One region of the Allobosea sp. UC22_33 genome, then DNA from elsewhere that is predicted to be linked to it. Evidence: predicted binding sites of a transcription regulator. Region 1 holds the regulator's gene; each other region holds the start of a gene.
The links. The regulator LexA, encoded in region 1, represses DNA repair genes until DNA is damaged. The targets are predictions, from matches to a motif close to TGTTCNNNNTGTGTTCNG.

Region 2: ACFJGT_RS26255 (YifB family Mg chelatase-like AAA ATPase) is a predicted target of LexA. The motif match lies at 5,060-5,077, and genes of this name have one in related genera.
Region 3: ACFJGT_RS11560 (ImuA family protein) is a predicted target of LexA. The motif match lies at 2,461-2,478, and genes of this name have one in related genera.
Region 4: ACFJGT_RS11405 (ATP-dependent helicase) is a predicted target of LexA. The motif match lies at 2,591-2,608, and genes of this name have one in related genera.

What each region holds. Positions count from the first base shown of each region.
Region 1 covers NZ_CP170556.1:2,001,190-2,008,184, reverse strand. Annotated here, with positions in the region: gene trpD (anthranilate phosphoribosyltransferase) at 1-936, shown strand, start outside; gene trpC (indole-3-glycerol phosphate synthase TrpC) at 944-1,750, shown strand; gene moaC (cyclic pyranopterin monophosphate synthase MoaC) at 1,747-2,229, shown strand; gene glp (gephyrin-like molybdotransferase Glp) at 2,229-3,440, shown strand; gene lexA (transcriptional repressor LexA) at 3,521-4,228, shown strand; gene ACFJGT_RS09510 (ComEC/Rec2 family competence protein) at 4,222-6,513, opposite strand; partial or broken gene ACFJGT_RS09505 (glutamate--tRNA ligase) at 6,573-6,995, shown strand, end outside.
Region 2 covers NZ_CP170556.1:5,423,976-5,430,970, forward strand. Annotated here, with positions in the region: gene ACFJGT_RS26220 (ArgE/DapE family deacylase) at 1-978, shown strand, start outside; gene ACFJGT_RS26225 (3-hydroxyacyl-CoA dehydrogenase) at 980-1,957, shown strand; gene ACFJGT_RS26230 (3-keto-5-aminohexanoate cleavage protein) at 2,036-2,935, shown strand; gene ACFJGT_RS26235 (gamma carbonic anhydrase family protein) at 2,932-3,549, shown strand; tRNA gene ACFJGT_RS26240 (tRNA-Ser) at 3,678-3,767, opposite strand; gene ACFJGT_RS26245 (hypothetical protein) at 3,937-4,275, shown strand; gene msrA (peptide-methionine (S)-S-oxide reductase MsrA) at 4,359-5,015, shown strand; gene ACFJGT_RS26255 (YifB family Mg chelatase-like AAA ATPase) at 5,133-6,671, shown strand; gene ACFJGT_RS26260 (ATP-binding protein) at 6,766-6,995, shown strand, end outside.
Region 3 covers NZ_CP170556.1:2,437,307-2,444,301, reverse strand. Annotated here, with positions in the region: partial or broken gene ACFJGT_RS11575 (pyridoxal-phosphate-dependent aminotransferase family protein) at 3-1,177, shown strand; gene ACFJGT_RS11570 (hypothetical protein) at 1,283-1,897, opposite strand; gene ACFJGT_RS11565 (hypothetical protein) at 1,964-2,359, opposite strand; gene ACFJGT_RS11560 (ImuA family protein) at 2,508-3,260, shown strand; gene ACFJGT_RS11555 (Y-family DNA polymerase) at 3,175-4,698, shown strand; partial or broken gene ACFJGT_RS11550 (error-prone DNA polymerase) at 4,695-6,995, shown strand, end outside.
Region 4 covers NZ_CP170556.1:2,408,853-2,415,847, reverse strand. Annotated here, with positions in the region: gene ACFJGT_RS11435 (hypothetical protein) at 1-167, shown strand, start outside; gene ACFJGT_RS11430 (hypothetical protein) at 160-405, shown strand; gene ACFJGT_RS11425 (SemiSWEET family sugar transporter) at 415-711, shown strand; gene ACFJGT_RS11420 (hypothetical protein) at 708-986, shown strand; gene ACFJGT_RS11415 (protein transcription factor) at 1,042-1,302, shown strand; gene ACFJGT_RS11410 (3'-5' exonuclease) at 1,498-2,526, shown strand; gene ACFJGT_RS11405 (ATP-dependent helicase) at 2,846-4,915, shown strand; gene ACFJGT_RS11400 (hypothetical protein) at 4,912-5,172, shown strand; gene ACFJGT_RS11395 (hypothetical protein) at 5,220-5,465, shown strand; gene ACFJGT_RS11390 (hypothetical protein) at 5,726-5,905, opposite strand; gene ACFJGT_RS11385 (serine hydrolase) at 6,093-6,995, opposite strand, start outside.

The DNA.
Region 1 (6,995 bases):
GACACCATCCTTTCGGGCGAAGTGACGAACGCTCAATCGGCCGCCTTCCTGATGGCGCTGCGCGTGCGCGGCGAGACGATCGACGAGATCGCCGGCGCCGTCGGCGCCATGCGCGGCAAGATGCTGCCGGTGAAGGCGCCGGCCGAGGCGATCGACATCGTCGGCACCGGCGGCGATTCCTCCGGCTCCTACAATGTCTCGACGCTGGCCTCGATCATCACTGCGGCTTGCGGCGTGCCGGTCGCCAAGCACGGCAACCGCGCGGCGTCCTCGCGCTCCGGCGCGGCCGACGTTCTGACCGCGCTCGGCGTCAAGGTCGGGCTCGATCCTGCTGCGACCGAGCATTGCATCCGCGAGGCCGGTGTCGGCTTCATGTTCGCGCCGACGCATCACGCCTCGATGCGCCATGTCGCGCCGGTGCGCACCGAGCTCGGCACGCGCACGATCTTCAACCTGCTCGGCCCGCTCTCCAACCCGGCCGGGGCCAAGCGCCAGCTGATCGGCGCCTTCTCCGAGACCTGGCTGGAGCCGATGGTCAAGGTGCTCGCCTCCTTCGGCTCGACCCGTGTCTGGGCCGTGCATGGCTCCGACGGGCTCGACGAAATCACCACCACCGGCCCAACCCGCGTCGTCTCGCTGGAGAACGGCAAGATCGAAAGCTTCTCGATCAGCCCGGCCGATGTCGGTCTCGAGCCGGCCAAGCCCGAGGTGCTGCGCGGCGGCACGCCGGAAGAGAATGCGGCGGCGCTGAACGCCGCGCTCGCCGGAGAGAAGACCGGATTCCGCGATATCGCCGCCTTCAATGCGGCTGCGGCGCTGCTCATCGCCGGCAAGGCCGGGGATCTGAAGGACGGCTTCGCCCAGGCGACGGCCGCGCTCGATTCGGGCAAGGCCAGGGCGACGCTCGCCGCGCTCGTCAAAGCCTCGAACGCGTGAGGCCGGCATGACCGATATCCTCGCGAAGATCGAAGCCTATAAGCGGCGGGAGATCGCGGCTGCGAAAGCCGCGGTGCCGCAGGCCGAAATCGAACGCCGGGCCCACGCGGCTTCCAAGCCGCGCGGCTTTGCCGATGCGCTTGCCAGCAAGCTCGCACAGGGCTCACCCGCGCTGATCGCCGAAATCAAGAAGGCGAGCCCCTCCAAGGGCCTGATCCGCGCCGATTTCGACCCGCCCTCGCTCGCCCGCGCCTATGCGGCCGGCGGCGCGGCCTGTCTCTCCGTCCTGACCGACGCGCCCTCCTTCCAGGGCCAGCCGGACTTCCTGACGCAGGCGCGCGAGGCCGCCGGCCTGCCGGCGCTGCGCAAGGATTTCCTCTACGAGCCCTATCAGGTCTACGAGGCCCGCGCCTGGGGCGCCGACTGCATCCTGATCATCATGGCCGGCGTCGACGACGCTACCGCCAGGGCGCTGAACGAGACCGCGCAAGAGCTCGGCATGGACGTGCTCGTCGAGGTCCATGACGATGCCGAGCTCGACCGGGCGCTCAAGCTCGAAAGCCGCCTGCTCGGCATCAACAACCGCGACCTGCGCAGCTTCAATGTCGATCTCGCGGTGACCGAGCGGCTGGCGCCGCGCGTACCGGCTGACCGGATCGTGATCAGCGAGAGCGGCATCTTCACCCATGCCGACATCGCCCGACTCAACACGATCGGCGTCAACAGCTTCCTCGTCGGCGAAAGCCTAATGCGGCAGGCCGACGTCACCGCCGCGACGCAGGCGCTGCTCACGGGCAAGGCCGTCGCGGCGTGAGCAAGCTCAGCCATCTCGACGCCCAAGGCCAGGCGCATATGGTCGATGTCGGCGACAAGGCCGAGACGACCCGCATGGCAATCGCCGAAGGCCAAGTGGTGATGGCGCCGGAGACGATCGCGATCGTGCGCGAGGGCAATGCCAAGAAGGGCGACGTGCTCGGCACCGCGCGCCTCGCCGGCATCATGGCGGCGAAGCGCACGCATGAACTGATCCCGCTCTGCCACCCGCTGCTGCTGAGCAAGATCGCCGTCGACCTGGAGATCGACGAGGCCTTGCCGGGCGTGCGCGTGCGCGCCGAGGTCAAGATGAAAGGCCAGACCGGGGTCGAGATGGAAGCGCTGACCGCCGTCTCGGTCGCCTGTCTGACGGTCTATGACATGGTCAAGGCCGTCGACCGGGCGATGCGGATCGAGAACATCCGCCTGCTGCACAAGTCCGGCGGCCAGTCCGGCGATTACGAGGCTAAGCAGGTCTGATGGCGCTCACCCCGGTCCCCGTCGCGCGCAAGGCGCTGCTCGACAGCATTCCGGGGCCGACCGGGGCGGAAACCCAGCCGCTGGCGCAATGCGCCTGGCGGGTGCTGGCCAATGAGGTCAAGGCGCTGCGCACGCATCCGCCCTTCGCGAACTCGGCCATGGACGGCTATGCCGTGCGTGGCGACGAGATGGCGGAAGGCGTCTCGCTGACAGTCATCGGCGAATCCGCCGCCGGCCGGGCCTATGAAGGCACGGTCGGGCCGGGACAGGCGGTGCGCATCTTCACGGGCGCGCCGATGCCGGAGGGCGCCGACACGATCCTGATGCAGGAAGATGCGGACGGTGTCGGCAGCCCTGTGATCCGCGTGCGTGTGCCGCCGGCCAAGGGCAAGTTCCTGCGTGCCGCCGGGCTCGATTTCCACGAAGGCGACGTGCTGCTGCAAGCCGGGCGCGTGCTCGACAGCGCAGCGCTCGGGCTTGCCGCCGCGATGGGGCATCCGAACCTGCCCGTCCGGCGCAAGCCGCGCGTCGCGATCCTCGCCACCGGCGACGAGCTGGTGGCGCCGGGCGAGCCCGTCGGCCGCGACCAGATCGTCGCCTCGAATTCGTTCTCGCTCGCCGCTCTGGTCGAGAAAGCCGGCGGCACCGTGCTCGATCTCGGCATCGCTCGCGACGACCATGCCGACCTTGCTGCGAAAATCGAACAAGCCCGCGCCGCCGATGCCGATGTGCTGATCACGCTGGGCGGCGCCTCGGTCGGCGCGCATGACCTCGTGCAGGAAGCCCTGACGCGGGCCGGCATGGCGCTCGGCTTCTGGAAGATCGCGATGCGGCCGGGCAAGCCGATGATGACCGGGCGGCTCGGCCGCATGGTCGTGGTAGGCTTACCCGGTAATCCGGTGTCCTCGATCGTCTGCGGCCATCTCTTCGTGCTGCCCTTGATCGAGGCGCTGCTCGGCATCACTGAGGCCGATCGCGACCGCAGCGTCCCCGCCATTCTCGGCCGCGACATGCCCGGCAATGACGAGCGCGAGGACTATCTGCGTTCGGAGCTGGCGCTGACGCCGGAAGGCTGGGTGGCGACACCCTTCGATCGCCAGGATTCCTCGATGCTCGGCACATTGGCCCGGGCGCAGGCCCTGACGATCCGCCCGGCCCATGCCGCTCCGGCCAGGAAGGGCGCCCCCTGCCGGATCCTGCCCTTGCGGTAGCGGCTTGCGGAACACAAGCAGAACGCGTATGGTGTTCGTGCTTTGTTTCGAATCTGCGCATTGAGGGGCTGGCGGCGACCATGCTGACACGCAAGCAACATGAACTCCTGCGCTTCATTCAGGAACGCTTGCGCGAAAGTGGCGTGCCGCCCTCTTTCGACGAGATGAAGGACGCGCTCGACCTGCGCTCGAAATCCGGCATTCACCGCCTGATCATGGCGCTGGAAGAGCGCGGCTTCATCCGCCGCCTGCCGAACCGGGCACGCGCGCTCGAGGTCATCAAGATGCCGGACGGGCTCGGCGCGCCGCAGGCTCGCCCCCGTTTCAGCCCGGCCATCGTCCAGGGCGGCCTCGGCTCACAGCCGAGCGTCGCCAAGCCGCGCCCTGTCGAGGATGACAACCGGCATTCCATCGCCATTCCGGTCATGGGCCGGATCGCGGCGGGCACGCCGATCGCGGCGATCCAGAGCCGCAGTCATACCGTCTCGCTGCCGCCGGACATGCTCGGCTCCGGCGAGCATTACGCACTGGAAGTGCGCGGCGATTCGATGGTCGAGGCCGGCATTCTCGACGGCGACACCGTCGTCATCCGCAAACAGGACACCGCCAATACCGGCGATATCGTCGTGGCGCTGATCGACGACGAGGAAGCGACCTTGAAGCGCCTGCGCAAGCGCGGCTCCTCGATCGCGCTCGAGGCCGCGAACCCGGCCTACGAGACCCGCGTGCTCGGCCCGGACCGGGTCAAGATCCAGGGGCGCCTCGTCAACCTGATGCGGCGTTACTGAAGGCGCTCGGTATCGGCCTCGGCTTCGGTATCGACGGCCGGTGCCGGCGGCGCGATGGCAGGCTGATTGGCGGGGCGCGTCGTTGGCTCGGCCGGACGGCGTTCGCGCCGGCGGGTCCACGGGCGGTCGGCCGCGTTCGGCTCGGAGACATGGCTGCTCCAGCCCGATGCCGTGCGGTAGAGCGAGGTTGCGCCGTCGCGCGTGAGCGCCATGCGCTCGACGAGCCGGGCCTTGCAGGCCCCGCTCCAGGGGATGGCGGTAACGACGAGATCGGCCCGCTGGCAATCCTCGATGATGGCCAGGCGCTCTCGCGTATAGGAGACCGTGCGCTTGTCGGCGGTCTGCGCGACGCAAGCCAGCCGGTCGCAGGCGATGCCGGTGCGCAATGTCGGATCATCGGGCGAGCGGCTGTCGCCATCGGCGGCGAGCCATTGCTGCAGGACGAAACGGCTGGGCTTGCCCGCCACAACGAGGCGCCCGTCCGGGCCGCGTACCGCCAGCCCCGAGCCGTCGCGCTCGATCAGGATTTCCGGTCGCTCCGGCTTGCCGGCAATGGCCACGCCGCCGATCAAGGGCAAGACGGCCAGCCAGCGCCAGGCCGTGGTCCAGAGCGTCAGCCAGAGCAAGGTCACCGCGAAGCAGCCCAGCACGCCTGAGCCGAAGGCCGCGACCGTCACGGTGGAGTGGTCGATGGTCGCAACCCAGTGCGCGACCTTCAGTACGACGTCGGAGGCCAGCCCCATCAAGGCCCAGGCGGGCCAGTCCAGCCCGAACGGGTAGGCGAGCACGCCGAACACCGCCGCCGGCATCACGAAGAGCGAGACGAAGGGCAGCGCCATGGCGTTGCCGAGCAGGCCGAACGGATTGAAGATCTGGAAGTGGTAGGCGCCGAATGGCGCGGTCGCGGCCGTCGCCAGCATCGTGGTGACGAGGATGCCGAGCGCCGCCGTCCAGATCGGCCCGAGCGGCCAGGGCAATGCCGACGGCGGCTCGCTGCGGTCTCGCCTCTCCCAGCGCTCGGCGAAGGCGATCAAGGCAGCGACTGCGCCGAAGGACATCTGGAAACTCGGCCCGAGCAGCGCCTCCGGCTCGCGCAGCAGCACGATGATGGCGGCGAGCGCGAGATTGCGCATGCTGAGCGCGGCGCGATCGACCAGGATCGCGCCGAGCATGACCAGCGTCATGATCAGCGAGCGCTCCGTCGCGACATCGCTGCCCGAGAAGATGCAATAGCCTGTCGCGCCGATCATGGCGGCCACCGCCGCGATCTTCTTGACCGGCCAATGCAGCGCGACCGTCTGCGAGAGGGCCAAAAGTGCGCGGACAAGCCAGAAGATCGTGCCGGCGGCGAGCACCATGTGCAGGCCGGAGATCGAGACGATGTGGTAGATGCCGGCGGCGCGCAGGTCGTTGTTCGTGGCTTCGGTGATCAGGCCGCGCTTGCCGGTGACGAGCGCGGCGGCGACCGCACCGCCCTGCCCGCCGCCGACCTCAGCGATGCGTTTGGTCAAGGCATTGCGGGCGCGATCGATCATCACGTCGATCGCGAGGCGCGTCGGCATCGGAAAGGGCGCCGGCGCAAGCGCGATCTTGCCGGAGATGCTGCCGACCGCGCCGATCCCGCGGAAGAAGGCGTCGCGGCCGAAATCGTAACCGCCCGCCCGCGCTGGTCCGGGCGGCGGCAGCAGGCGCGCGGTCGCGACGATATGATCGCCCGGCGCCACCGAGCCCTGCCGGATATTGACCCGGACCCGCTTCGGCCTTTCGCCGGCCGGAACATTGGCGAGATCGGTCACCAGCAGCACGAGCCGCGCGCCCTTGTCGCGGGCTTCGACGCTCTCGACGAAGCCCGTCACCTTGCCGATACGAGGCCGCTCCAGCATGGGGGCGCCGATATCGGCCGTGCGCCAGACCCCGGCAGCGAAGCCCGCGAAGGCGGCGGCCGCAGCGAGGCAGGCCATCGATGCGACCGGGCGCATCCGCATGACGAAGGCCGCCGTGCCGCTCAGGGCAAGGCCGAGCAGCGGCGCCCACAATGCCGGCTCACGATCGGCCGTGAAATAAAGCAAGATGCCGACGCCCATCGCGATCGGCAGCCAGAGGAAGGGGCGGCGCCGCTCCACCTCCAGCGCGAAGCCCCGCTGGAGATGCAGCCAAAGCTGCCGAAGATGGGGCTGAAGGCTTCCGGCCAGCGGCACCAGAACACCGAAGCGAGCCGGCAAGGCATCGGCGCGGGCGCCGCGCCGGCCTCGTCCCAGCTCTTGCCCCGGCGGTGCCGGCTGCATCGCCCCCTGCTCCCCCTGCCGGCGCTGCGATTTGACCGCTTAACCTTTCCGGCCAAGCCATGTTACAGGGCGCGCGCCGGTTGTCATGTCACGACTTGTGTCATGTCAGAACTTGGCACCTTTCCCTGTCTTGCCCCGGACGGCCCCGTGCCGCCCGGTCGGAGTTTCCTCCCATGAGCAACGCCGTCGTCACGCGCTTTGCGCCCTCGCCCACCGGATTCCTGCATATCGGCGGAGCCCGGACCGCGCTGTTCAACTGGCTCTATGCCCGCCGGCAAGGCGGCAAGATGCTGCTGCGGATCGAGGATACCGACCGGGAACGCTCGACCGATGCGGCGATCGCGGCGATCCTCGACGGGCTGGAATGGCTCGGCCTCGATTGGGACGGCCAGACCGTCTACCAGTTCCAGCGCGTCGCGCGGCATCGCGAGGTGGCCGAGCAGATGCTCGCGGCCGGCAAGGCCTATCACTGCTACGCGACC
Region 2 (6,995 bases), 2.0 Mb from region 1:
GACGTCGTCCCGACCGGCGATCCCGAGGACTGGACCACGCCGCCCTTCGAACCCCGCATCGCGAACGGCAAGCTCTATGGCCGTGGCAGCGGCGACATGAAGGCCGGCCTGCTCGCCGGTCTGTTTGGAGTCGAGGCCATCCGCAAGGCCGGTTTCGATCCGCTCGGGCGCATCCATGTCCAGTCGGTGGTCGACGAGGAATCCTCGGGCAACGGCACGCTCGCCTGCGTCGCCAGAGGCTACACCGCCGATGCCGCCCTCGTGCTGGAGCCGACTGCGGAGGATCTGATCACCACGCAGATCGGCATCGTCTGGTTCCATGTCCGTCTGCGCGGCACGCCGGCGCACGCCTCCGGCTTCCAGGGCCGGACGCCGAACGTCATCGAAAAGGCTTTCACCGTGATGGAAGCGCTGCGGAAGGTCGAAGACCGCTGCAATGCACCGGAGAACCGTCATCCGGCCTATGCCGACCATCCGCATCCGATCCGGCTCAATATCGGCCAGATCGAAGGCGGCAACTGGCCGTCGAGCGCGCCGGGCTTCTGCACCTTCTCAGGCCGGCTCGCGGCCTATCCCGATCAGGACCCCGCCGAGGTGATGGCGGCGCTGACGGAAGCCGTCGAGACCGCGACGGCTTCCGATCCGTTCCTCAAGGCCAATCCCCCGCAGATCAGCTTCCGCGGCAACCGCTTTCCCGGCTTCCTGGCACGAGGGATCGAGACCGTCAGGCCGGCCCTGGAGAGCGCCCATCAGCAGGCCTTCGGCCGGCCGCTGCGCGAGACCGTCATCGCCTTCGGCTCGGATGCCCGCGTGCTCGGCCTGAATGCCGGCATCCCCTCGCTGGTCTACGGGCCGATCTCGGAAAACCTGCACGGCATCGACGAATGCGTCGATCTGGAAAGCCTGCGCCGGGTCACGAAAACCGTTGCGCTCTTCGTCGCCGACTGGTGCGGCATCGAATCGCGAAAGGGCCGCTGACATGGCCAGCACCTCAACCGATCATCCTCCCGTCGCCGTGGTGGGGGCGGGGCTCATCGGCGTCGCCTGGGCGATCTGCTTCGCGCGGGCCGGCCACCCCGTGCATCTCAACGACCGCAACGACGAGATTCTGGCCGCCGCCCTTGAGGTCGTCGCGGCCGCGCTCGACGACATGGCCGAATTCGACTTGCTTGCGGGCCGCTCTCCGAAAGAGGTCCTGGCCCATATCCGGCCGCGCGTCGATCTCGCGGATGCCCTGGCGGGCGTGGTGCATGTCCAGGAATGCGCGCCGGAGACGATTCCCGACAAATCCGCCATCTTCGAGCGCATGGGCGAATTGACCGGTCCCGAGACCGTGCTGGCCAGCTCGACCTCGGCCTTCGTGCCGTCGCTGTTCACCCGCGGCGTGCGCCACCGCGAACGCTGCCTCGTCGCACATCCGATCAACCCGCCCTACCTCGTCCCGCTGGTGCAGCTCGTGCCGGCGCCCTGGACCGACCCGGCCGTCGTCGCGCGGACGGAAAGGCTGATGGTCGCGGCCGGCCAGTCGCCGATCGTGCTGAAGCGCGAGGCGGACGGGTTCGTGGTCAACCGCCTGCAGGGTGCGCTCATCCACGAGGCGCTGCGCATCGTCGACGAGGGCGTCGCCGGCCCCGGCGAGATCGATCTGGCAATCGCCAAGGGGCTGGGCCTGCGCTGGTCCTTCATGGGCCCGTTCGAGACCATGGAGCTCAACGCGCCGGCCGGCATCCGCGACTATGTCGAGCGCTATGGCGGGCTCTATCGCCGCATCATCGGCGTGGAAGATGCCGAGCCGCTCTGGACGGGTCGTGCCCTCGACGTGATCGAGGCCGATCGCACGGCCCGGCTCGACCGCGACAGGATCGGCGAACGCCAGCGCTGGCGCGACCGGCGGTTGATGGACCTCGTCGCCAGCCTCAGGGCGGCCGAGAAGCGCACGCGGTGGTCGCCCGCCTGAACCCGGATTCCTTCGCTTTTCGTCCGCTATCGGCCTCGAAGAGGTGTCGAGCGCGGCCTGCCCAGACAGAGAGCCAAGATGGATACCTCCCGCAAGATCATCCTGACCTGCGCCGTCACCGGCGGCGCGCCGTTCAACCGGAAGCATCCGGCCATGCCGGTGACGCCCGCTGAGATCGCCGCAGCCGCTCTCGAGGCTGCGGCCGCCGGCGCCAGCATCACCCATATCCATGTGCGCAATCCGCAGACCGGCGAGGGCAGCCGCGACCCGGCCCTGTTCAAGGAGGTGGTCGACCGCATCCGTTCGACGGGGACGGATATCGTCCTCAACCTGTCCTGCGGCATGGGCGCGGTCTTTCTGCCCGATCCGGAGAACGAAGGCCGGGCGCTGCCCGAAAGCGACGTCGCATCGGCGGCGGACCGGATGCTGCATCTGCAGGACAACCTGCCGGAGCTCGCCTCGCTCGACATCACCACGGGCAACCAGATCGAGGGCCAGACCGAGTTCGTCTATCTCAACACCACGCGGACCTTGCGGGTGATGGCGAAGCGCTTCGCCGCGCTCGGGATCAAGCCGGAGCTGGAGGTGTTCTCGGCCGGCGATATCGAATTCGGCAAGCAACTGATCGCGGAAGGCCTGATCGAAGGCGCGCCGCTGTTCCAGATGGTCACCGGCGTCAAATGGGGCGCGCCGAGCAATCCCGAAACGATCCTCTATCAGCGCGGCCTTCTGCCGCCGGGAGCGGTCTGGGCCGCCTTCGGCATTGGGCGTGACCAGATGCCCATCGTGGCGCAGGCCGCCTTGATGGGCGGCAATGTCCGTGTCGGCCTGGAGGACAATCTCTATCTGTCGCGCGGCGTGTTCGCGACCAACGGACAGCTGGTGGAGAAGGCGCGCAGCATCCTCGAGAACATGGGCTATGCGATCGCCACGCCGGCCGAAACCCGCGAGATTCTCGGGCTGAGGCGGCGCGCATGAACGCCGCAGGGCGATACGGGCTGATCGCGCCGCTCGATGGCATCGCACCGAAGCTTCATGGTTCGAGCTTCGTTGCGCCCGGCGCGGTGGTGATCGGCCGCGTCTCGATCGGCGTCGAAAGCTCGATCTGGTACGGCGCGGTTCTGCGCGGCGACGAGGAGGAGATCCGGATCGGCGACCGCAGCAACATCCAGGACGGCGCGGTGATCCACACCACCTGCGGGCAGGGGCCGGCCATCATCGGGTCGGATGTCACCGTCGGGCACCGTGCCGTGCTGCACGGCTGTCGGATCGGCGATGGCGCGATGATCGGGATCGGCGCAATCGTGCTGGACGGTGCCGTCATCGAGCCGGGCGCGATCGTCGCCGCCGGCGCCGTCGTGGCGCCGGGCAAGGTGGTTGCGTCGGGGGCGCTATGGGCCGGCTGCCCCGCGCGCAAAATGCGCGCGATCAAGCCCGCGGAGCTCGCCTTCCTGCGCGGCAACCCGGCCCATTATGCCGGGCAGGCGGCCCGTCACAGGGCACTGCTCGACGAGCATTCCAGAGGCCCCTCGACGGGCAGGCTCCCCGACATGGCTGGAGGGCAGATCCGGGGGGCAGGCCCTGGCGCGTGATCGGCGGACAGAGCCTCGATCCGGCGAATATGAGGAGCCGGAGGCCGTCAACGCCGCCCCAGGCGCAACGAAAAGGCCGCCGGAACAATGGGTTCGGCGGCATCAGCGATGTCGTGGGGAAATCAGTATGGCGGACAGGGCGGGATTCGAACCCGCGATACGGTTTCCCGTATACACACTTTCCAGGCGTGCGCCTTCAACCACTCGGCCACCTGTCCGGCGCGCTGCTTATGACTGCCAGCCCGCCATCTTTCAAGGGCCGAGATGCAGTGTTTTGCACAATCCCGCTAAATCACCAGCAATCGGTTGCGATCTGCGGCTGGCGAGGCCACATCTGGTCGCCGGAGCGGCTGCGCCGGACGGGAGGTTCGCCGCGCAGCCGGTGGATTGCGGCGGGAGCAGGCGGTGCGGTTTCTTCTTCGGTTGATCGGTTACCTGTCCGTCGCCGCGGGGTTCGTTGCGCTCGTGATCGATGGCGCGCGGTCCATCGCGAATGCGGGACTGCGCTTCACCCCGGTCAGTGAGGTGCTGATCGCCGTCATCCAGGAGCGTTATCAACTGATCCAGCCGGCGATCGAGCGCAATCTCCATCCCTGGCTCTGGGACCCGCTGCTGCTGAGCCTGATGCGCGCTCCGGCGGCCGCTGCTGCGCTCCTGCTTGGCTTCGCGTTGCTCTGGCTGGGGCGGCGCCCGGACGAGGTTATCGGCATCGTCACGCGTCGGTGATGGCACGCCCGCGTTTCCGCCCCTGTCCGAACCGGACCTGGATGCTTACATTGCCGTCGAGCTCGAACGAAACGGAGCCAGAGATGTTCTCCCTGCGCAAGAAGACCGAGATTCCGACCGCCGCCGAGGCTCTGCCCGGCCGCGCCGCGGCGATGCCGACCGCCGAGACCCATTTCGTCAATGGCCGTCCCCTGGCCGGCCCCTATCCCGCGGGAACCCGCAAGGCCGTCTTCGGCCTCGGCTGCTTCTGGGGCGCGGAACGCAAGTTCTGGCAGAGCGGCGAGGGCATCTGGGTGACCGCCGTGGGCTATGCCGGCGGCTCGACGCCCAATCCGACCTACGAAGAGGTCTGCAGCGGCCTGACCGGCCATACCGAAATCGTCCTGGTCGTCTTCGATCCCGCGAAGATGTCCTATGAGGACCTGCTGAAGATCTTCTGGGAGAACCACGACCCGACCCAGGGCATGCGGCAGGGCGGCGATATCGGCACGCAGTACCGTTCGGCGATCTACACCTATGACGCCGAGCAGCAGGCTGCCGCCGAGCGTTCGCGGGAGGAGTATGGCAAGGCATTGGCCGCCGGCGGCTACGGCCCGATCACGACCGAGATCCGGGAGGCGCCGACGCTCTATTTCGCCGAGGACTACCATCAGCAGTATCTGGCGAAGAACCCGGCCGGCTATTGCGGCCTCGGCGGCACCGGCGTCGCCTGCCAGATCGGCCTCGGCGTCGAGGCCTGACGACAAAAGGGGAGGCATCGCCTCCCCTTCTTTTTGATCTGTTGAGTTCCCTGTATGTTCTTGCGTTGCCGCCGAAGCTTCGCTAGCCTTCCCGAGGGGCAGGGGAGCGGGGCCGAGATGGTGGCGCGGGTCGCGACGGTAGCGTTCGAGGGCATCGAGGCGCGCGCCGTCGACGTGCAGGTCCAGATCGCGCCGGGCGGCGTCGCCTTCGTGCTGGTTGGCCTCCCCGACAAGGCCGTCGCCGAAAGCCGCGAGCGGGTCCGCGCCGCGCTCATCGCTTCGGGGCTCGCGCTCCCGGCCAAGCGCGTCACGGTCAATCTCGCCCCGGCCGACCTGCCCAAGGAAGGCAGCCATTACGATCTCCCGATCGCGCTCGCCGTGATGGCCGCGATCGGCGCGATCCCCGCCGATGCTCTGTCCGGCTACGCGGTCCTCGGCGAGTTGGCGCTCGACGGTTCGATCACGCCCGTGGCGGGTGTCCTGCCTGCGGCCATCGCTGCCTATGCGAAAGGCCAGGGGCTGATCTGCCCGGCCGCCTCCGGTCCGGAAGCAGCCTGGGCGGCTGCGGATATCGATATCCTGGCGCCGCGCTCGCTGATCCAGCTCGCCAATCATTTCAAGGGCACGCAGGTCATGGCCCGGCCAGAGCCGGCGGTGGCGCGTCAGGCCGGCCCCTTGCCCGATCTCGCCGACGTCAAGGGCCAGGAAAGTGCAAGGCGCGTTCTGGAGATCGCGGCGGCGGGCGGGCACAATCTCCTGATGAACGGCCCGCCCGGCGCCGGCAAGTCGATGCTGGCGAGCCGCCTGCCCTCGATCCTGCCGCCGCTCTCGCCGCGCGAGTTGCTTGAGGTCTCTATGGTGCTCTCGGTGGCCGGAAAGCTTGCTGACGGCGCCCTGACCGATCGGCGGCCATTCCGGGCCCCGCATCATTCGGCCTCGATGGCGGCGCTGGTCGGTGGCGGCTTGCAGGCCCGGCCGGGCGAGGTCTCGCTCGCCCATCACGGCGTGCTCTTCCTCGACGAATTGCCGGAGTTCCAGCCGCAGGCGCTCGACGCCCTGCGTCAGCCGATGGAGACCGGCGATGTGCTGATTTCCCGTGCCAATCATCGCGTCGTCTATCCCGCGCGCTTCCAGCTCGTCGCGGCGATGAACCCGTGCCGCTGCGGCCGGGCGACCGAGCCAGGTTTCGCCTGCCGCCGCCAGCCGAACGAGCGCTGCATGGCGCAGTACCAGGCGCGCGTCTCCGGCCCGCTGCTCGACCGGATCGACATCGCGATCGACGTGCCCGCGGTGACGGCGGCGGACCTGATCCGCCCGGCCGCGGGCGAAAGCTCGGCAACGGTCGCCGCGCGTGTCGCCGCGGCCCGCGAAATCCAGGCATCGCGCTTCGAGAGCCTGGGCCTCGGCCACGTCATGACCAATGCCGCCTGCCCGGTGCCGGTGATCGAGGAGGTCGCGCGGCCGGATAATGCCGGCCTCGCGCTGCTGCGGGACGCGGCCGAGGCCTTGCGATTGACGGCACGCGCCTATCATCGCGTGCTGAAGGTCGCACGCACCCTCGCCGATCTCGACGGAGAAGCGAAGGTCGGCCGGCGTCATCTGGCGGAAGCGCTATCGTATCGGGCGCGCGGGGAGGATCTCGTCCAGGCTGCGTGACGGCTGCAGGGTTAACAGGTCCTCGCATCCGACCGGTCGAATTCGCGGCTTTCCCAGGCGGCTTTTTCAAGGCGATCTGCGTAGATCGAAGGGCATGGCTTCTTCGATCTGGTCATGGCTCGCCCTTGCCTTCGCGACACTGCTTCTCCCGGCGGGAGGGGCCGTGCTGTGGCTGCTGCGTCAGCGCAGCGGCCTGCGCGATCAGGTGGCTGCGCTCGTCCACGACGCCGAGGCGCTCAACGACCGGCTCTGGAATCTCGCCGATAGCGAGGAACGCTATCGCAGCCTGATCGAAGCCCAGGGCGACCTGATCGTCCGGCGCGA
Region 3 (6,995 bases), 440 kb from region 1:
GCATGTCGCTCGCTAATGGCCGGCCGCTGCTCGCCATGCCAGGCCCCACTAACATTCCTGATCGCGTGCTCCAGGCAATGATGCGGCCGGCTGAGGAACTCAGTTCCGACAGCATTGTGCGCCTGACCGAGACGGTTCTCTCCGATCTCAAGCGCGTCTTCCGGACCGACGGCGAAACCTTCGTCTACGCCGCCAACGGCCATGGTGGCTGGGAGGCAGCCTTCACCAATGTCCTGTCGCGCGGCGACAAGGTTCTGGTGCTGGAAAGCGGCCGCTTTGCCATCGGCTGGGGTGAGATGGCCCGCTTTATGGGCGTCGATGTCGAGATGCTTCCCGGCAGCTGGCGCCGGGCCGTCGATCCTGCAGCAGTCGAGGCCCGGCTACGTTCTGACACGCAGCACAAGATCAAAGCCGTGATGGTCGTCCAGATCGATACCGCTGCAGGCATCGTCAACGACATCCCGGCCATTCGCAGGGCCATCGACGCCGCGGGTCACCCGGCTCTGTTTATGGTCGATGCCATTGCCTCCCTCGGGTGCATGGAATTCGAGATGGATGCCTGGCGCATCGATATCGCTGTCTCAGCCTCGCAGAAGGGCCTCATGTCCTCGCCAGGCCTCGCCTTCGTCGCGGCCAACGACAAGGCTCTGGCCGCCCATAAGCGCGCCAACCTGCGCACCGGGTATTGGGATTGGAGCGGCCGGATGAACGTGCTGGCCTACATGAAGCATTGCGGGACCGCGCCGGAGCATTTGCTTTTTGGGCAGCGCGCTGCGCTCGACATGATTTTCGAGGAAGGGTTGGAAGCGAGCTGGCGCCGCCACGCCGCCCTTGCCAAGGCGACGCATGCTGCCGTGGATCTATGGTCGAGTGGTCAAGCTCTCACCTTCGGAGTGACCGAGGGATCTGAGCGAGCGCCGTCTGTGACAGCGGTGCTAACGCCTGGCATTGATGTAAGCGTCATCACCTCCTTTGCGCGCGACGTCTGTGGTGTGACGCTCGGCCTCGGGATCGGGGATTATCACGGCAAGGCCTTCCGGATCGCCCACATGGGTCATTTCAACGCCGCGGCGCTTCTTGGAGCTCTCGGCGCCATTGAGATGGCGCTTCAGGCTAAGAAATCCCGCACGGCTCGGGTGGTGCGGCAGCTGCAATCGCCAGCTTAGCCGCCGCGTGAAAGAGACCGCGCTTCTGCCGCCTGGAGGCCTTGAACAGACAGGATGTCGCTCATGTGGACAGATTCAGGGAGTAGCTCTTCTCCCGTCCGTCCGGGCGGCGTGCCTCACCTAAGCAGACCTTCAGCCTCAAACTCTTCCCAGCCGTCGAGGCCGGTTTCCTGTTCATCGGGAACGGGCGCAGCCTTACGGGATTTGGCCGATCGCTTTCCGGCGCGCGTCAAAGCTGCCTTTCCTGCCGCTCGGCGCCGATTCTCTGCTGTCGTCGCGATATCCTCTTCCCGCCAGATTTCCGGCAGGCCGCTATCGAGGACATGCTCGATGAAACTTGGGGTGAACACGTGGAAAGTGACCGCCTTGGCCCGGCCACGCAGCTTGACCGTCTTTGTCCCCGCGCTCTGGAGCCGGCCGTCGTCGAGCCACTTGTGGCGCTCGCGAGATGAGATGGAGAGAATGTCCTCGGCCTCGCTGGGGAGGATGGGCAACTCTGTAATATCGGCCAACATATCCGCTACGAGCGCAGATAGAGCGTCAAACTCAGCAGATCCGGTGTCCGGCATGTGAAGGATCGCTCTGCCAGATTCGACCGTCAGGTGCTTCCGCGTCGACCAAGGAAGCCGCCGCCTGATTTCCCGCTCGATTCCCTTGGCGCGGACCGAGGACCCCAGGGTGGTCGTTGATGGAAGAGACCATTCGGCGAGCTGCGTTGAGGTGCGCTTCACATGATGCTCTGCTCAGAATTGCGGGCCCGGAATTAATCGCACCGATCGATCGCGTATTCCCAGCTTCTACGTTCCTGGTGGCTGCTGCATACGCTGCTCCTTAGTACGTGAGCTTGCTGAGGGTCGTCGATACTCTGTGGGCGATCTGTTCGCTCCCGACTTCAGCCACTCCTTTCGGAGCTTGTGTCGATCGAGCTGTGCTTCGGCGAGCTCCTCGCGAAGGCGCTCGTTCACGCCTTCCAGTTCGGCCCGCAAGGCGCCTCGATCAAGTTCTGCAGGCATTGCCTCGCTGTTGACCGTCTGATCGAGAATATCTGCCAGCACGGTGTGAAGGAACTGGGAGCACTCCTCCTCGTTCTCCGGCGCTGGAACCAGGATCTGCGCCAGAAGGGCTAGCGCCAGCTCTCGCCAAGCGACCACCTCGTATGACTGCTGGACGATTTCGGCTGGATCATCGGACATCGCTATTACTCCTGCTCGGAGGCGGAGGTTGTGCCTCGCCAACCTTCCACCTCGTCGCTGTGTTCCCGCCAGATATCCAGCTTGACTCTTAAGCCCTCACTGAGAACATAAGAGGAACATCAGGCATCGTTCTAGCAGGTAAAGCCAGTTGCGGCCACAGCCGTTATTTCAGTCGCTCCGCGATCAGATCGAGCGGATCGAGGGTAGAAGCGCCCGCGGTCGGACAGTCTTGCCGTTCGGAATCGCGACGGTTGATTCACGCTTGCCTGGTGGAGGCCTCGCGCTAGGAGCTCTGCATGAGGTCGCGGGTGGCGGCAACGGCGCGATTGACGGTGCCGCAGCGGCTTTGTTCAGTGCTGGGGTTGCCGCCAGGAGTCGTGGCAAAGTGCTCTGGTGCCTCACCCGAGCCGATCTGTTCGCGCCGGCAATGGCGCAGGCGGGGTTGATCCCCGACCGCGTGATCTATGTCGAGGCGGGCGATGACCAGACGGTGCTCGCCTGCATGGAAGAGGGCCTGCGCTACGGTGGGCTTGGCTCTGTCGTTGGCGAGGTCGCCCGCCTCTCGATGACCGCCTCCCGGCGCCTTCAGCTGGCGGCCGAAGGTACCGGCTCTATCGGCATCGCGTTACGACGATGGCGACGCGAAGTCGACGCCTCTGATTTTGGTCAACCCACGGCAGCGATGACCCGATGGCGGGTCTCAGTGCTTCCATCGACAGCGCTGCCGGTGCCGGGGGTAGGGCGGTCGCGTTGGCTGGTCGAACTGATCAGGGCCCGGGCGGGCGAAAGCGCGGATTTCGAATTGGAGGCATGCGATGACACGGGTCGTCTCGGTCTTCCTCCCGAACTGGTCGATCGATCGGTTCCGGCGGATGGCTGGCGACGCGGCGCCTCCGCCTGAGGTCCCGCTCGTCCTCATCGCTCGCGACGGAAGCAGGAGGCTAGTGCAGGCGGCGAATGCCGCTGCACTGGCAGCCGGGCTTCGCGTCGGCATGCCGGCCACGAAGGCACAGGCGCTCGTGCCTGGCCTGTTGCTTCAGGAAGCGGATCTCGCTGCGGACACCTTGGAGTTGGAACGGCTGGCGATCTGGCTGCACCAGCGCGTCGCCCCGATCGTCGCGCCAGATCCGCCCCATGGCATCGTCATCGACACGACCGGTGCCGACCATCTCCATGGCGGTGAGGCCGACATGCTGAATGCCATCGTCGGCCGCCTGGCAATGTCCGGCGTCGAGGCCAGGGCCGCAATTGCCGATAGCTGGGGCGCCGCCCATGCACTCGCCCGATACGTGTCTCAGTCGACTGTTGTTGCGACGGCTGGGCATCAGGCGCAGCCGCTAATACCGCTGCCGCTGGAATGCTTGCGACTGCCCGCCAAGATATCGAACGACCTGCGCGTTCTGGGCTTCGAGACAGCCGGCGACATCATCGGCCAACCGCGCTCGCCGCTCACGCTGCGCTTTCGGCCGGAGATCGGCCGCCGGTTGGCTCAGGCGCTCGGGGAGGTCGCCGAGCCCATCGTCGCTATCCGCCCGCCTGACCTCATCGAAGTTCGCCGCGCTTTTGCCGAGCCGATCGGCGCGCCGGAGACAATCGCTCGCTACATCGGCAAATTGGTCGCTCAGCTCTGCGACCGGCTTGAGGCGCGCGGTCTTGGCGCTCGGCGCCTCGATCTCGTCTGCCATCGCGTCGACCGCGGACTTCAGACAGTCCGGGTTGGGCTCGCCAAGCCTGTTTGTGATGTGAAGCGACTGACCCGGCTCCTTTGCGAGAAGATCGAGGCGATCGAGCCTGGCTTCGGCATCGAGATCATGACGCTGGCAGCGACCTTGGCTGAGCCCCTCGAACGAAAGCAGGCGGTCAGTTCCCTGGTGGAGGAAACCAGCGCGGACGTCTCCGGCCTCATCGACATCCTCGCCAACCGCGTCGGTGAGCGGGCGGTCTATCGCATGGCACCGGTTGCCAGCGATGTACCCGAGCGCTCTGTGCGCCGTGTCGCGGCGCTGACTGAGGAGACCGGAGCGGTTTGGCCAAGCCACTGGCCGCGCCCTGCCAGGCTGCTACCGAGACCGGAACCGGTCGAGACCATGGCGCTGCTGCCGGACCATCCACCGGCCTGGTTCAGCTGGCGCGGGATCCGCCGCCGGGTCCGGCGCGCAGATGGCCCGGAGCGCGTATTCGGCGAGTGGTGGAAGCGCGAGGCCGAGATGGTCGCCGTGCGCGATTACTTCCGGGTCGAGGATGATGCCGGCGAGCGCTACTGGCTCTATCGCGCAGGCGATGGCGAAGACGTCGCCACGGGCTCCCATCGCTGGTTCCTGCATGGCGTTTTCGGATGAGCGCGCGCTACGCCGAGCTCCAGGTCACCAGCCATTTCAGCTTCCTGCGCGGCGCCTCCTCGGCCGATGAGCTGTTCGCCCAAGCGGCGCTGCTCGGCATCGAGGCGCTCGCGGTCGTAGACCGCAACTCCCTCGCCGGCATCGTCCGGGCCCATGAAGCGGCGAAGACAACTGGCGTCAGGCTGATCGTCGGCTGCCGCCTCGATCTCGCTGATGGCATGTCGCTGCTGGTTTATCCCATCGACCGGCCGGCTTATTCCCGCCTGTGCCGACTGCTCTCCATCGGCAAGAAGCGCGGCGGAAAAGCGCGATGTCATCTCGAATGGTCGGACGTCGCTGCGCATGCGGAAGGGGTGGTCGCGGTGCTCGTACCAGACCTGGCCGACGAGGACTGTGCCTTTCGCCTGCGTCGGCTCCGCGAGGTCTTTGGTGACCGCGCCTATCTGGCCCTGTCGCTGCGGCGCCGTCCGAACGACCAACTTCGCCTTCACGAGCTGTCGAACCTGGCGACGCGGATGCGAGTACCCACGGTTGTGACCAACGATGTACTCTTCCACGAGCCGGCACGGCGGATCCTGCAGGACGTCGTCACCTGCATCCGCCACAACGTCACGATCGACGCCCTCGGCGAACGCCGCGAGCGCCACGCCGACCGCTATCTGAAGCCGCCGGACGAGATGCATCGGCTGTTCACGCGCTACCCTGAGGCCTTGGCCCGGACGCTGCAGATTGCCGATCGCTGCCGGTTCTCGCTTGACGAACTCGCCTATCAGTACCCGGAGGAGCGCGACGATGCCACGCTGACACCACAGCAGACCCTGGCGAAGTTGACCTGGGAGGGCGCCGCGCAACGTTATCCCGAGGGTCTGTCCGAAAGCGTCAAGGCAAGCCTAAACCACGAGCTGACACTGATCGAAAGGCTCGGCTACGCGCCGTACTTCCTGACGGTGAACGCGATCGTCCGCTTCGCCCGCTCGCGCGACATCCTCTGCCAAGGTCGCGGCTCGGCGGCGAACTCGGCAGTCTGCTTTGTCCTCGGCATCACCTCGATTGACCCGGGCCGCAACGACCTTCTGTTCGAACGCTTCGTCTCGGAGGAGCGTCGTGAGCCGCCCGACATCGATGTCGACTTCGAGCATGAGCGCCGCGAGATCGTCATGCAGTGGGTGTTCGACACCTATGGCCGGGATCACGCGGCCCTGTGCTCGACCGTCATCCGCTACCGAACCAAAGGTGCCTTGCGCGACGTCGGCAAGGCGCTGGGCCTGCCCGAGGACCTGATCGGGACGCTGTCGTCACAGGTCTGGGCCTGGTCCGAGGAGGGCGTCGAAAAGCGACATGTCGAGGAGCTCAACCTCAACCTCGCCGACCGACGGCTGCGCTTGGCGCTCGATCTCGCCCGCCAGCTTCAAGGCACCCCGCGACACCTCTCGCAGCATCCCGGCGGGTTCGTCCTGACCCATGACCGCCTCGACGACCTTGTCCCGATCGAGCCAGCGGCAATGGCCGATCGTCAGGTCATCGAATGGGACAAGGACGATATCGACGCGCTGAAGTTCATGAAGGTCGACGTCCTCGCGCTGGGCATGCTGACCTGCATGAAGCGAGGCCTGGACATGCTCGTCGACCACAAGGGCATCGCGCTCGACCTGGCCTCCATTCCGGCCGAGGATCCGCGGACTTATGCGATGATCCGGAAGGCCGACACGCTCGGCACATTTCAGATCGAGAGCCGCGCGCAGATGTCGATGCTGCCCCGGCTTAAGCCGCGGACGTACTATGACCTCGTCGTGCAGGTCGCGATCGTTCGGCCAGGTCCGATCCAGGGCGACATGGTCCATCCCTATCTGCGCCGGCGCGAGGGCCGCGAGCCGGTCCATTATCCCAAGCCCGAGCTGGAGAAGGTTCTGGGCAAGACGCTCGGCGTGCCGCTCTTCCAGGAGCAGGCGATGCGGGTCGCGATCGAATGTGCCGGCTTCACGCCCGGCGAGGCAGACATGCTGCGCAAGAGCATGGCGACCTTCAAGTTCACGGGCGGCGTGTCGAAGTTCAAGGAGAAGCTCGTCGCCGGCATGGTCGCCAACGGTTACGAGGCCGAGTTCGCCGAGCAGACATTCCGACAGCTCGAAGGCTTCGGCTCCTACGGCTTCCCTGAGAGCCACGCGGCCTCCTTCGCTCTGATCGCCTATGCCTCAGCCTGGCTGAAATGCTGGCATCCGGACGTGTTCTGCGCTGCGCTGCTGAACAGCCAGCCCATGGGCTTCTATGCTCCTGCGCAGATCGTGCGCGACGCCCGC
Region 4 (6,995 bases), 410 kb from region 1:
ACGGGCTCTATCGCTTGAACCAGGAAGCGCGGGCCATGGCGGCAAAGGACGTTTCCCCCAAACGCCGCGCCGGGCCGGTAGCCTCACGCGCAAAACCAGCCTCTCGACGCACGCGGCCGAACGCAAAGCGGCAGAACACCGCAGGCCGAAAGGCGTCAGATGCTTAAGCTCTTTTTTGAAATGTCGATTCTGGCATTCGAGTCGCAACAGGCCATCTGGCTCAGAAGCATGAAGATTGCCGCTGGCGGCTCAGCCGGCGAGCGCGAGGCCAAGTTGATGGTGAAGGAGAAGGTCGTGGCCGCTCAGACCGCTGCGATAAAGGCGGCGACGGGGACGGGACCTGTCGGCATCGCCCGCGGCTATCGGCGCAAGGTGCGGGCCAACGTCCGTCGTTTGTCGAAATAGGTTCCTGCAATGAACTGGGTCGCTGTCGCCGGCACTCTGGCCGCACTGTGCTCCACAATCAGCTTCGTGCCTCAGGCGTGGCGGATCGTCAGAACGCGCGATACGAAGGCGATCTCTCCGCTGACCTACAGTCTCACCGTGACCGGTTTTGCGCTCTGGACCGCTTACGGTCTCGGCTTGGGCGAATGGCCATTGATCGTCACCAACAGCATTTGTTTCGTCCTCTCCGCCTTCATCCTGATCATGACGCTCCTGCCGCGCCCGAAGAAGGAGGCAGTGGCCGAAACGATCGATCCTGCAGCTTGAGCATCGCTGGAATTCGCTATGTCGTGCCGTCGGCAGTGCCGTATGATCAGCCGCTCATGCCCTTTTCGTCGCTGAGTGATCCTGTCGATGTCGCCCGTGCGCAGGGCGCTCTCGATACGGTGTGGAACGAAATCCGGCCTGGCGTTCCTGACGCAGATCAGGAGCTCGAAAGGGAGCGCCTTGCCAATATCGTGGCTTATCTAGCTCATGTCGCGCTGGATGAGGCAGATCTCGTTCGTCGCACCTTGGAACGATATCGGAGAATTGCCGATTAGCCGTGCCGAATGGAGCGAGTGCTTGGTTTGCACACCGTGCTGAAGGACGTTCTCCATGGCTGATCATAGCAAGAGTCTGGAGGTCGATAAGCTGACCGGGAAACCCGTCAGTTTTCCCGGGACCTCCAACGAAGAGGCAGACAAATCCGCGAGCGAGCACAAAACTGCCCAAGAGAGCAGCCTGTCGATGCGCGATCGAATGTCTAAATCCCTCGCCATGGCGCGGGCTGCAGGGCCATTTGCGCCCGGCGATCACAAGCGCGAAACCGATGAGATGTGGGGCGATGGCGCGTGCTGTTCGCCGAAGCGACCGTAAGCGATCATTTCGATTGATCGTCGAGATCGGTCCTGTGAAGCACGACCGCGGGGATGCCACGCTGCTGGATGATCTGGCTTGGGTTGCACCCCAGCAGTAACTCGAAGCATCTGGCGCTATTCCGTCGCTCCATGCGACGGGCACGAGGGGCACGGCCGTTCGCTGGCATCGAGAGCGGCGTTAGAAGAATGGAGGTTGGTCCGTGATGACGAAAGCAGCAAGGGCTCAGCCTTGAAGAGCAGTTCCAGCCAGTTTGATCTATTCGATGATGCGCCTGGCTATCGGGAAACGCCGAGAGCTACCCCGCGCAGGCGGAAGTTGGAAAGCCCACCCACTCCGCCTGGCTGGGATGACAAGGAGGCCGCACAACGGCTGGAGCAGAGCGGGCGCTATAGAATCCTGCGCAAGCTCGTGCCGCGTCCGATCATTCCGCGAGCGGAGAGCGCATTTCCAAACCTTGCGCTTTTAGTGGACACGGAGACGACAGGGCTCAATCACGCCAAGGACGAGATCATCGAAATTGGCGCTGTCGCTTTCACCTATGACAACGAGGGAGCGATCGGCGATGTCGTCGGCAGCTACAGTGGCCTGCAACAACCATCGGAGCCGATCCAAGCGGAAATCACACGGCTGACGGGCATCACCGATGAGATGGTCGCTGGCTGCGAGATCGATGTTGCAACGTTAGATGCGCTCATCGAGCCCGCAGATCTTGTCATCGCCCATAACGCCGCATTCGACCGTCCGTTTTGCGAGAAACTCTTCCCGACTTTTGCGTCGAAGGCTTGGGCCTGTTCGGTCAGAGAGATCCCTTGGACGGATCTTGGCTTCGAGGGAAACAAGCTCGGCTATCTCGTCGGCCAGTCCGGACTGTTCCATGAGGGCCATCGCGCGACGGATGACTGCAACGCCCTGTTGGAAGTCCTGGCGAGGCCGGTGGGAGAGGGTAGGTCCCGGCCTTTTCCCGCGCTGTTGCGATCGAGCGAGTGCAGCCGCGTTTGCATCTACGCTGAGAATGCTCCTTTCGACATGAAGGATCACCTGAAGGGCAGGGGATATCGTTGGTCTGACGGCGGCGACGGTAAGCCGAGAGCTTGGTGGATCGAGATCGATGACGAAATCCAGGAGGAGGAGTTTCGCTATCTCCGCACCGAAATCTATGGCTGGGAGGACGCCGAGCCGCTGACGATCCGGCTCACGGCCTTTGATCGTTATCGCGCGTAGCCAGCGCTCGTGGTTGGCAGTGCGGGGAGAAGCTCGCTCGGGAGCTTGACTTGCCGGCCGCGATTGTTCTCATAATGTTCTCATTCTTGAGGACGCATCCCATGCCGCCAGTCGTGCCAAAACAGGCGCCTGCTCCAAATCGTATGGAGCTTCAGATCGATACCGTTTTGGCCGAGTTTCACGGTGATGCCCGGGCCGCCATCGGGGCCTTGCTTCATAACCGCGATGAGCTCCTGCGGGATGCGGATCGGGCGGCCTCGCTGGGCTTCCTGCGCGGTCGGTTCTCAGAGGGAGCGCGGCCGGTACGGGAGCCGAAGGCATGAACGCCATCGCCCCGATCAGCTATCTTGAGGCGCTCAATCCGGCTCAGCGCCGCGCTGTCACTCATGGCGTAGGCACCGTAGCCTCGTCGCCTCTGCTCGTCATCGCAGGAGCTGGCTCGGGCAAGACCAACACACTGGCCCATCGTGTTGCCCATCTCATGGTCAGCGGCGCCGATCCGCGGCGGATCCTGCTGATGACGTTCTCGCGCCGCGCGGCATCCGAGATGGCAAAGCGCGTCGAACGGATCGCGCGCAAAGTGTTGGGAGACGGTGCTGGCGTTCTCGCGGACGCTCTAACTTGGTCCGGCACCTTCCACGGCATCGGCGCGCGGTTGCTGCGCGACTATGCCGAACAGCTTGGTCTCGATCCCGCTTTCACGATCCATGATCGGGAGGACTCGGCCGACCAGATGAACCTGGTTCGGCACGAACTCGGCTTCTCCAAGACGGAGTCAAGGTTTCCGACCAAGGGCACCTGCCTAGCGATCTATTCGCGCTGCGTGAACGCCGAGCTCCCCATCGAGGAGGTATTGCGCCTGTCCTACCCTTGGTGCGCCACCTGGGCCACCGAGCTGAAAGAGCTCTTCGCGGCCTATGTCGAAGCCAAGCAGAGCCAGAACGTACTCGATTACGACGACCTGCTGCTCTACTGGGCACAGGCCGTGACTGATCCCGATATCGCGGCCGACATAGGCGATCGCTTCGATCACATCATGGTCGACGAGTACCAGGACACCAACCGCCTTCAGTCATCGATCCTCCTCGCGCTCAAGCCCGACGGGCGCGGGCTGACCGTCGTCGGCGACGATGCCCAGTCGATCTATTCGTTCCGGGCGGCGACAGTCCGCAACATCCTCGACTTCCCGGCAGCCTTCGTGCCGCCGGCCGAGATCATCACGCTCGATCAGAACTACCGCTCGACCAGCGCCATCCTGTCCGCGGCAAATGCCGTGATCGATCTGGCAGCAGAGCGCTTCACCAAGAACCTTTGGACCGACCGCGCGACTGGATCCCCGCCGCAACTAGTGCATGTTCGAGATGAGGCCGATCAAGCCCGCTTCATCGCGGAAAAGGTGCTGGAGAATCGGGAGGGAGGCTCGACGCTGAAGCAGCAGGCGGTGCTGTTTCGCGCGTCGCATCACAGCGGTCCGCTCGAAATCGAGCTCACGCGCCGGAACATTCCGTTCGTCAAATTTGGCGGGCTGAAGTTTCTCGACAGCGCCCATATCAAGGATCTGCTGGCGCTGCTGCGCTTCGTGGAGAACCCGCGCGACAAGGTATCCGGCTTCCGTGTCCTACAGCTGCTGCCGGGCGTTGGGCCGACCTCCGCACAGCGTGTCCTTGAGCATGTTGCTCAGGCTTCACTTCCCCTCGAGGCTCTGGAGAACGCTCCGGCTCCGCCGCGGTCTGGCGACGATTGGGCGTCGTTCGTCTCTGCGATCAGCGAGCTGCGCTCCGGCACAGCCCGTTGGCCGGCCGAAATCGAACGCGCTCGCCGCTGGTATGAGCCACATCTGGAGCGCCTTCACGAGGATGCCAGCACCAGGCAAGCCGATCTCGTGCAGCTCGAACAGATCGCAAGTGGTTATCCGTCGCGCGAGCGCTTCCTGACCGAACTTACGCTCGATCCGCCGGACGCGACCAGCGATCAGGCCGGCGTGCAGCTTCTCGACGAGGACTACCTGATCCTGTCGACGATCCATTCCGCCAAGGGGCAGGAGTGGAAGTCGGTCTTCGTCATGAATACGGTCGACGGCTGCATCCCGATCGATCTAGGCGCCGGCGCGAGAGACGAGATCGAGGAAGAGCGCCGGCTGCTTTATGTCGCGATGACGCGTGCTAAGGACGACCTGCACCTCGTCGTGCCGCAGCGCTTCTTCACGCACGGGCAATCCTCGACTGGGGACCGCCATGTCTACGCCAATCGGACGCGCTTCATCCCCAACGCGCTGCTCGGCCAGTTTGAGCGGGTGGCGTGGCCCATCGCGGCCGCGGAAGTCTCTCGGGCGCCATCTAGTGGACCGAAGGTCGATGTTCGGGCCAAGATGCGAGGCATGTGGCGATGACAGCGCATTGGCCGCATCAGGTCGAACTCAAGCTGGACAAGGTGTCCGCCGCAGAACGCCTTCGCCGGATCGAAGCGTGGTGCACTGATTGGCAGATCGGCTTTCGCGTTATCGGCACGAGGGCCGAAGGCGTTATCCGCGTAGCTTTCGAAGAGGCCCGCTTTGCAAGAGGCTTCCACGCTCATTTCGGCGGCGTCATCGCGCCGGCAAACGAGCTCGAAATTGTGCTGGCGGCGGATGCCGCGGAAGTCCACTAGTGTGACCGGCTTGCAGGCGAATGCCCTGACTAGGGAGGGCCAGCGCCATGGCTGATGTGGTCAGGATCGGATCAGGCGTGCCGCGCGTTCTACTGCGACGGGCCGAGGATCTGATTGATCGGATCGAGGCGCTCAAGGACGAAGCAACCGCTCGTGGCTTCGGCACACTGGCCAATTTTCTCGATACCGCGCTGATCGACGCCAAGCTTCAGGAACAACATATCATCGACGACACGGCCATCGCGCGAGCCAAACCAGACGACCTTTGGCGGCCGGTCGAGGATCGGGATTGATGGCTAAGCCGGCCGAGCCGCCAAGACTTCAGATTTAACGTCGATCCACCGCGCGCGCCTTTAAGCAGAAGACGGGGAGGGGGAAAGCGGATACCGCTATAGCGAGCGATTTTGGGCCGCGAGGGCGCGCTTGCTGTTGGATTGCGGCCAGATCGTTTCACACGTTTCGGACTGGGTTCGGCGTTAGAAACCAACGGCAGCCATCGTACCGTTGGTATAGAACGTAGCTATGAACGCCGAGATGGCGCCAGGAGCCCAGCCTAACGCAGCTTCGCGATCTTGATGCCATCGAGTTTCGCACGGTCTTTGATGGATTCCTCGCTGCGCGTCATGGCTTTTGAGATCGCTTTAAGCGCCATGCCCTTCCCAGCAAGTAGCTTGAGCTTCTGAAGTTCCTCTGACGTCCAGGGTTGGCGGTGCCGTTCGAAACGCTCGGTCACGATATGCTCCAATTTTCACGAGACATCGGCGGCATTCCGCACTCGTAGCAGAATTGGGCGGAGCTTGGTCAAACATCCGCGCCACGCAACCCGTTGTTTGCGCCAGAAGCAGTCTTTGAGCGTCCGCGGACAAACGGAAATCGGAGAATAGCGGTAGGTTCAGGGCTCCTGGCGTCGTGAGTGGTCTTCAGCGCCTGTTCGTCATCTCCGCTGCTACCAGCGCTCCGACCGCGGGGAGGAAGCCGTCATCCTCGGCAATAGCCTCACCCTGGGTGAAGACCGTGAGCAGGAACTCATGCCCCCCAGGCAGGATCGCGCGCAGCGTGTCGTGCCGGCGGAATGAGGCGCGGTCGTCGCCAAGCCAGCGCGTGCGCCCGGCCTTGGACCAGATCTGTGCCCCTGACGGCAGTGCGTCGCCGAGATAGCCGAGGAGCTGATAGGCGCCGCGGCCGCGGTCGGAATCGTTGGCGTCGCGGGCGAGATGGTCGCGGATGACGGCAAGGCGCGCCGGCGGCAGCAGGACGGAGTCGCTGAAGATCTCGTGCATCAGCCGTGCCATGGCGATCGGCGTCAGGCAATTATGTCCGGCGGCCGAGCGGTCGAGCGCGATCTTCTCGCGGCCATAGCGAAGGTCGTCCATCAGCTTCTGATTGAGGTTGATGCCGGTGAGTTCCGGCCAGTCCAGCCCGGCAAAGACCCGATTGATCTCCTCGCGGCGCTCGCACCAGGTGGTCATCTCGGCATCGTCCAGCAACGTATCACCGGTCGTGCCCGTCAGCAGGTCGATGATGTAGTTCGTCGCGGAATTCGACGACCACAGGATCATGTCGCGCATGGCGCGGTCGAGCTCGCCATGGGCGGAGAGCCGGCCGTCCTCCAGCCGCAACTGCGCCGCGACGAGATGGAACACCTTCACCAGCGAGCAAGGATAGGCGCGCCACTCCGGCCGCAGAGCGGCACCCTCGGGCTTGCCGCCGGGCTCCGGCGCCGGCCGGGTCAGGACATAGGCGAACTGGGAGAAGGGGATGTTGCGCGCGGCATAGATCGAGGCGGCATGGGACTCGATCAGGGCGCCGATCCGCCGGAGGTC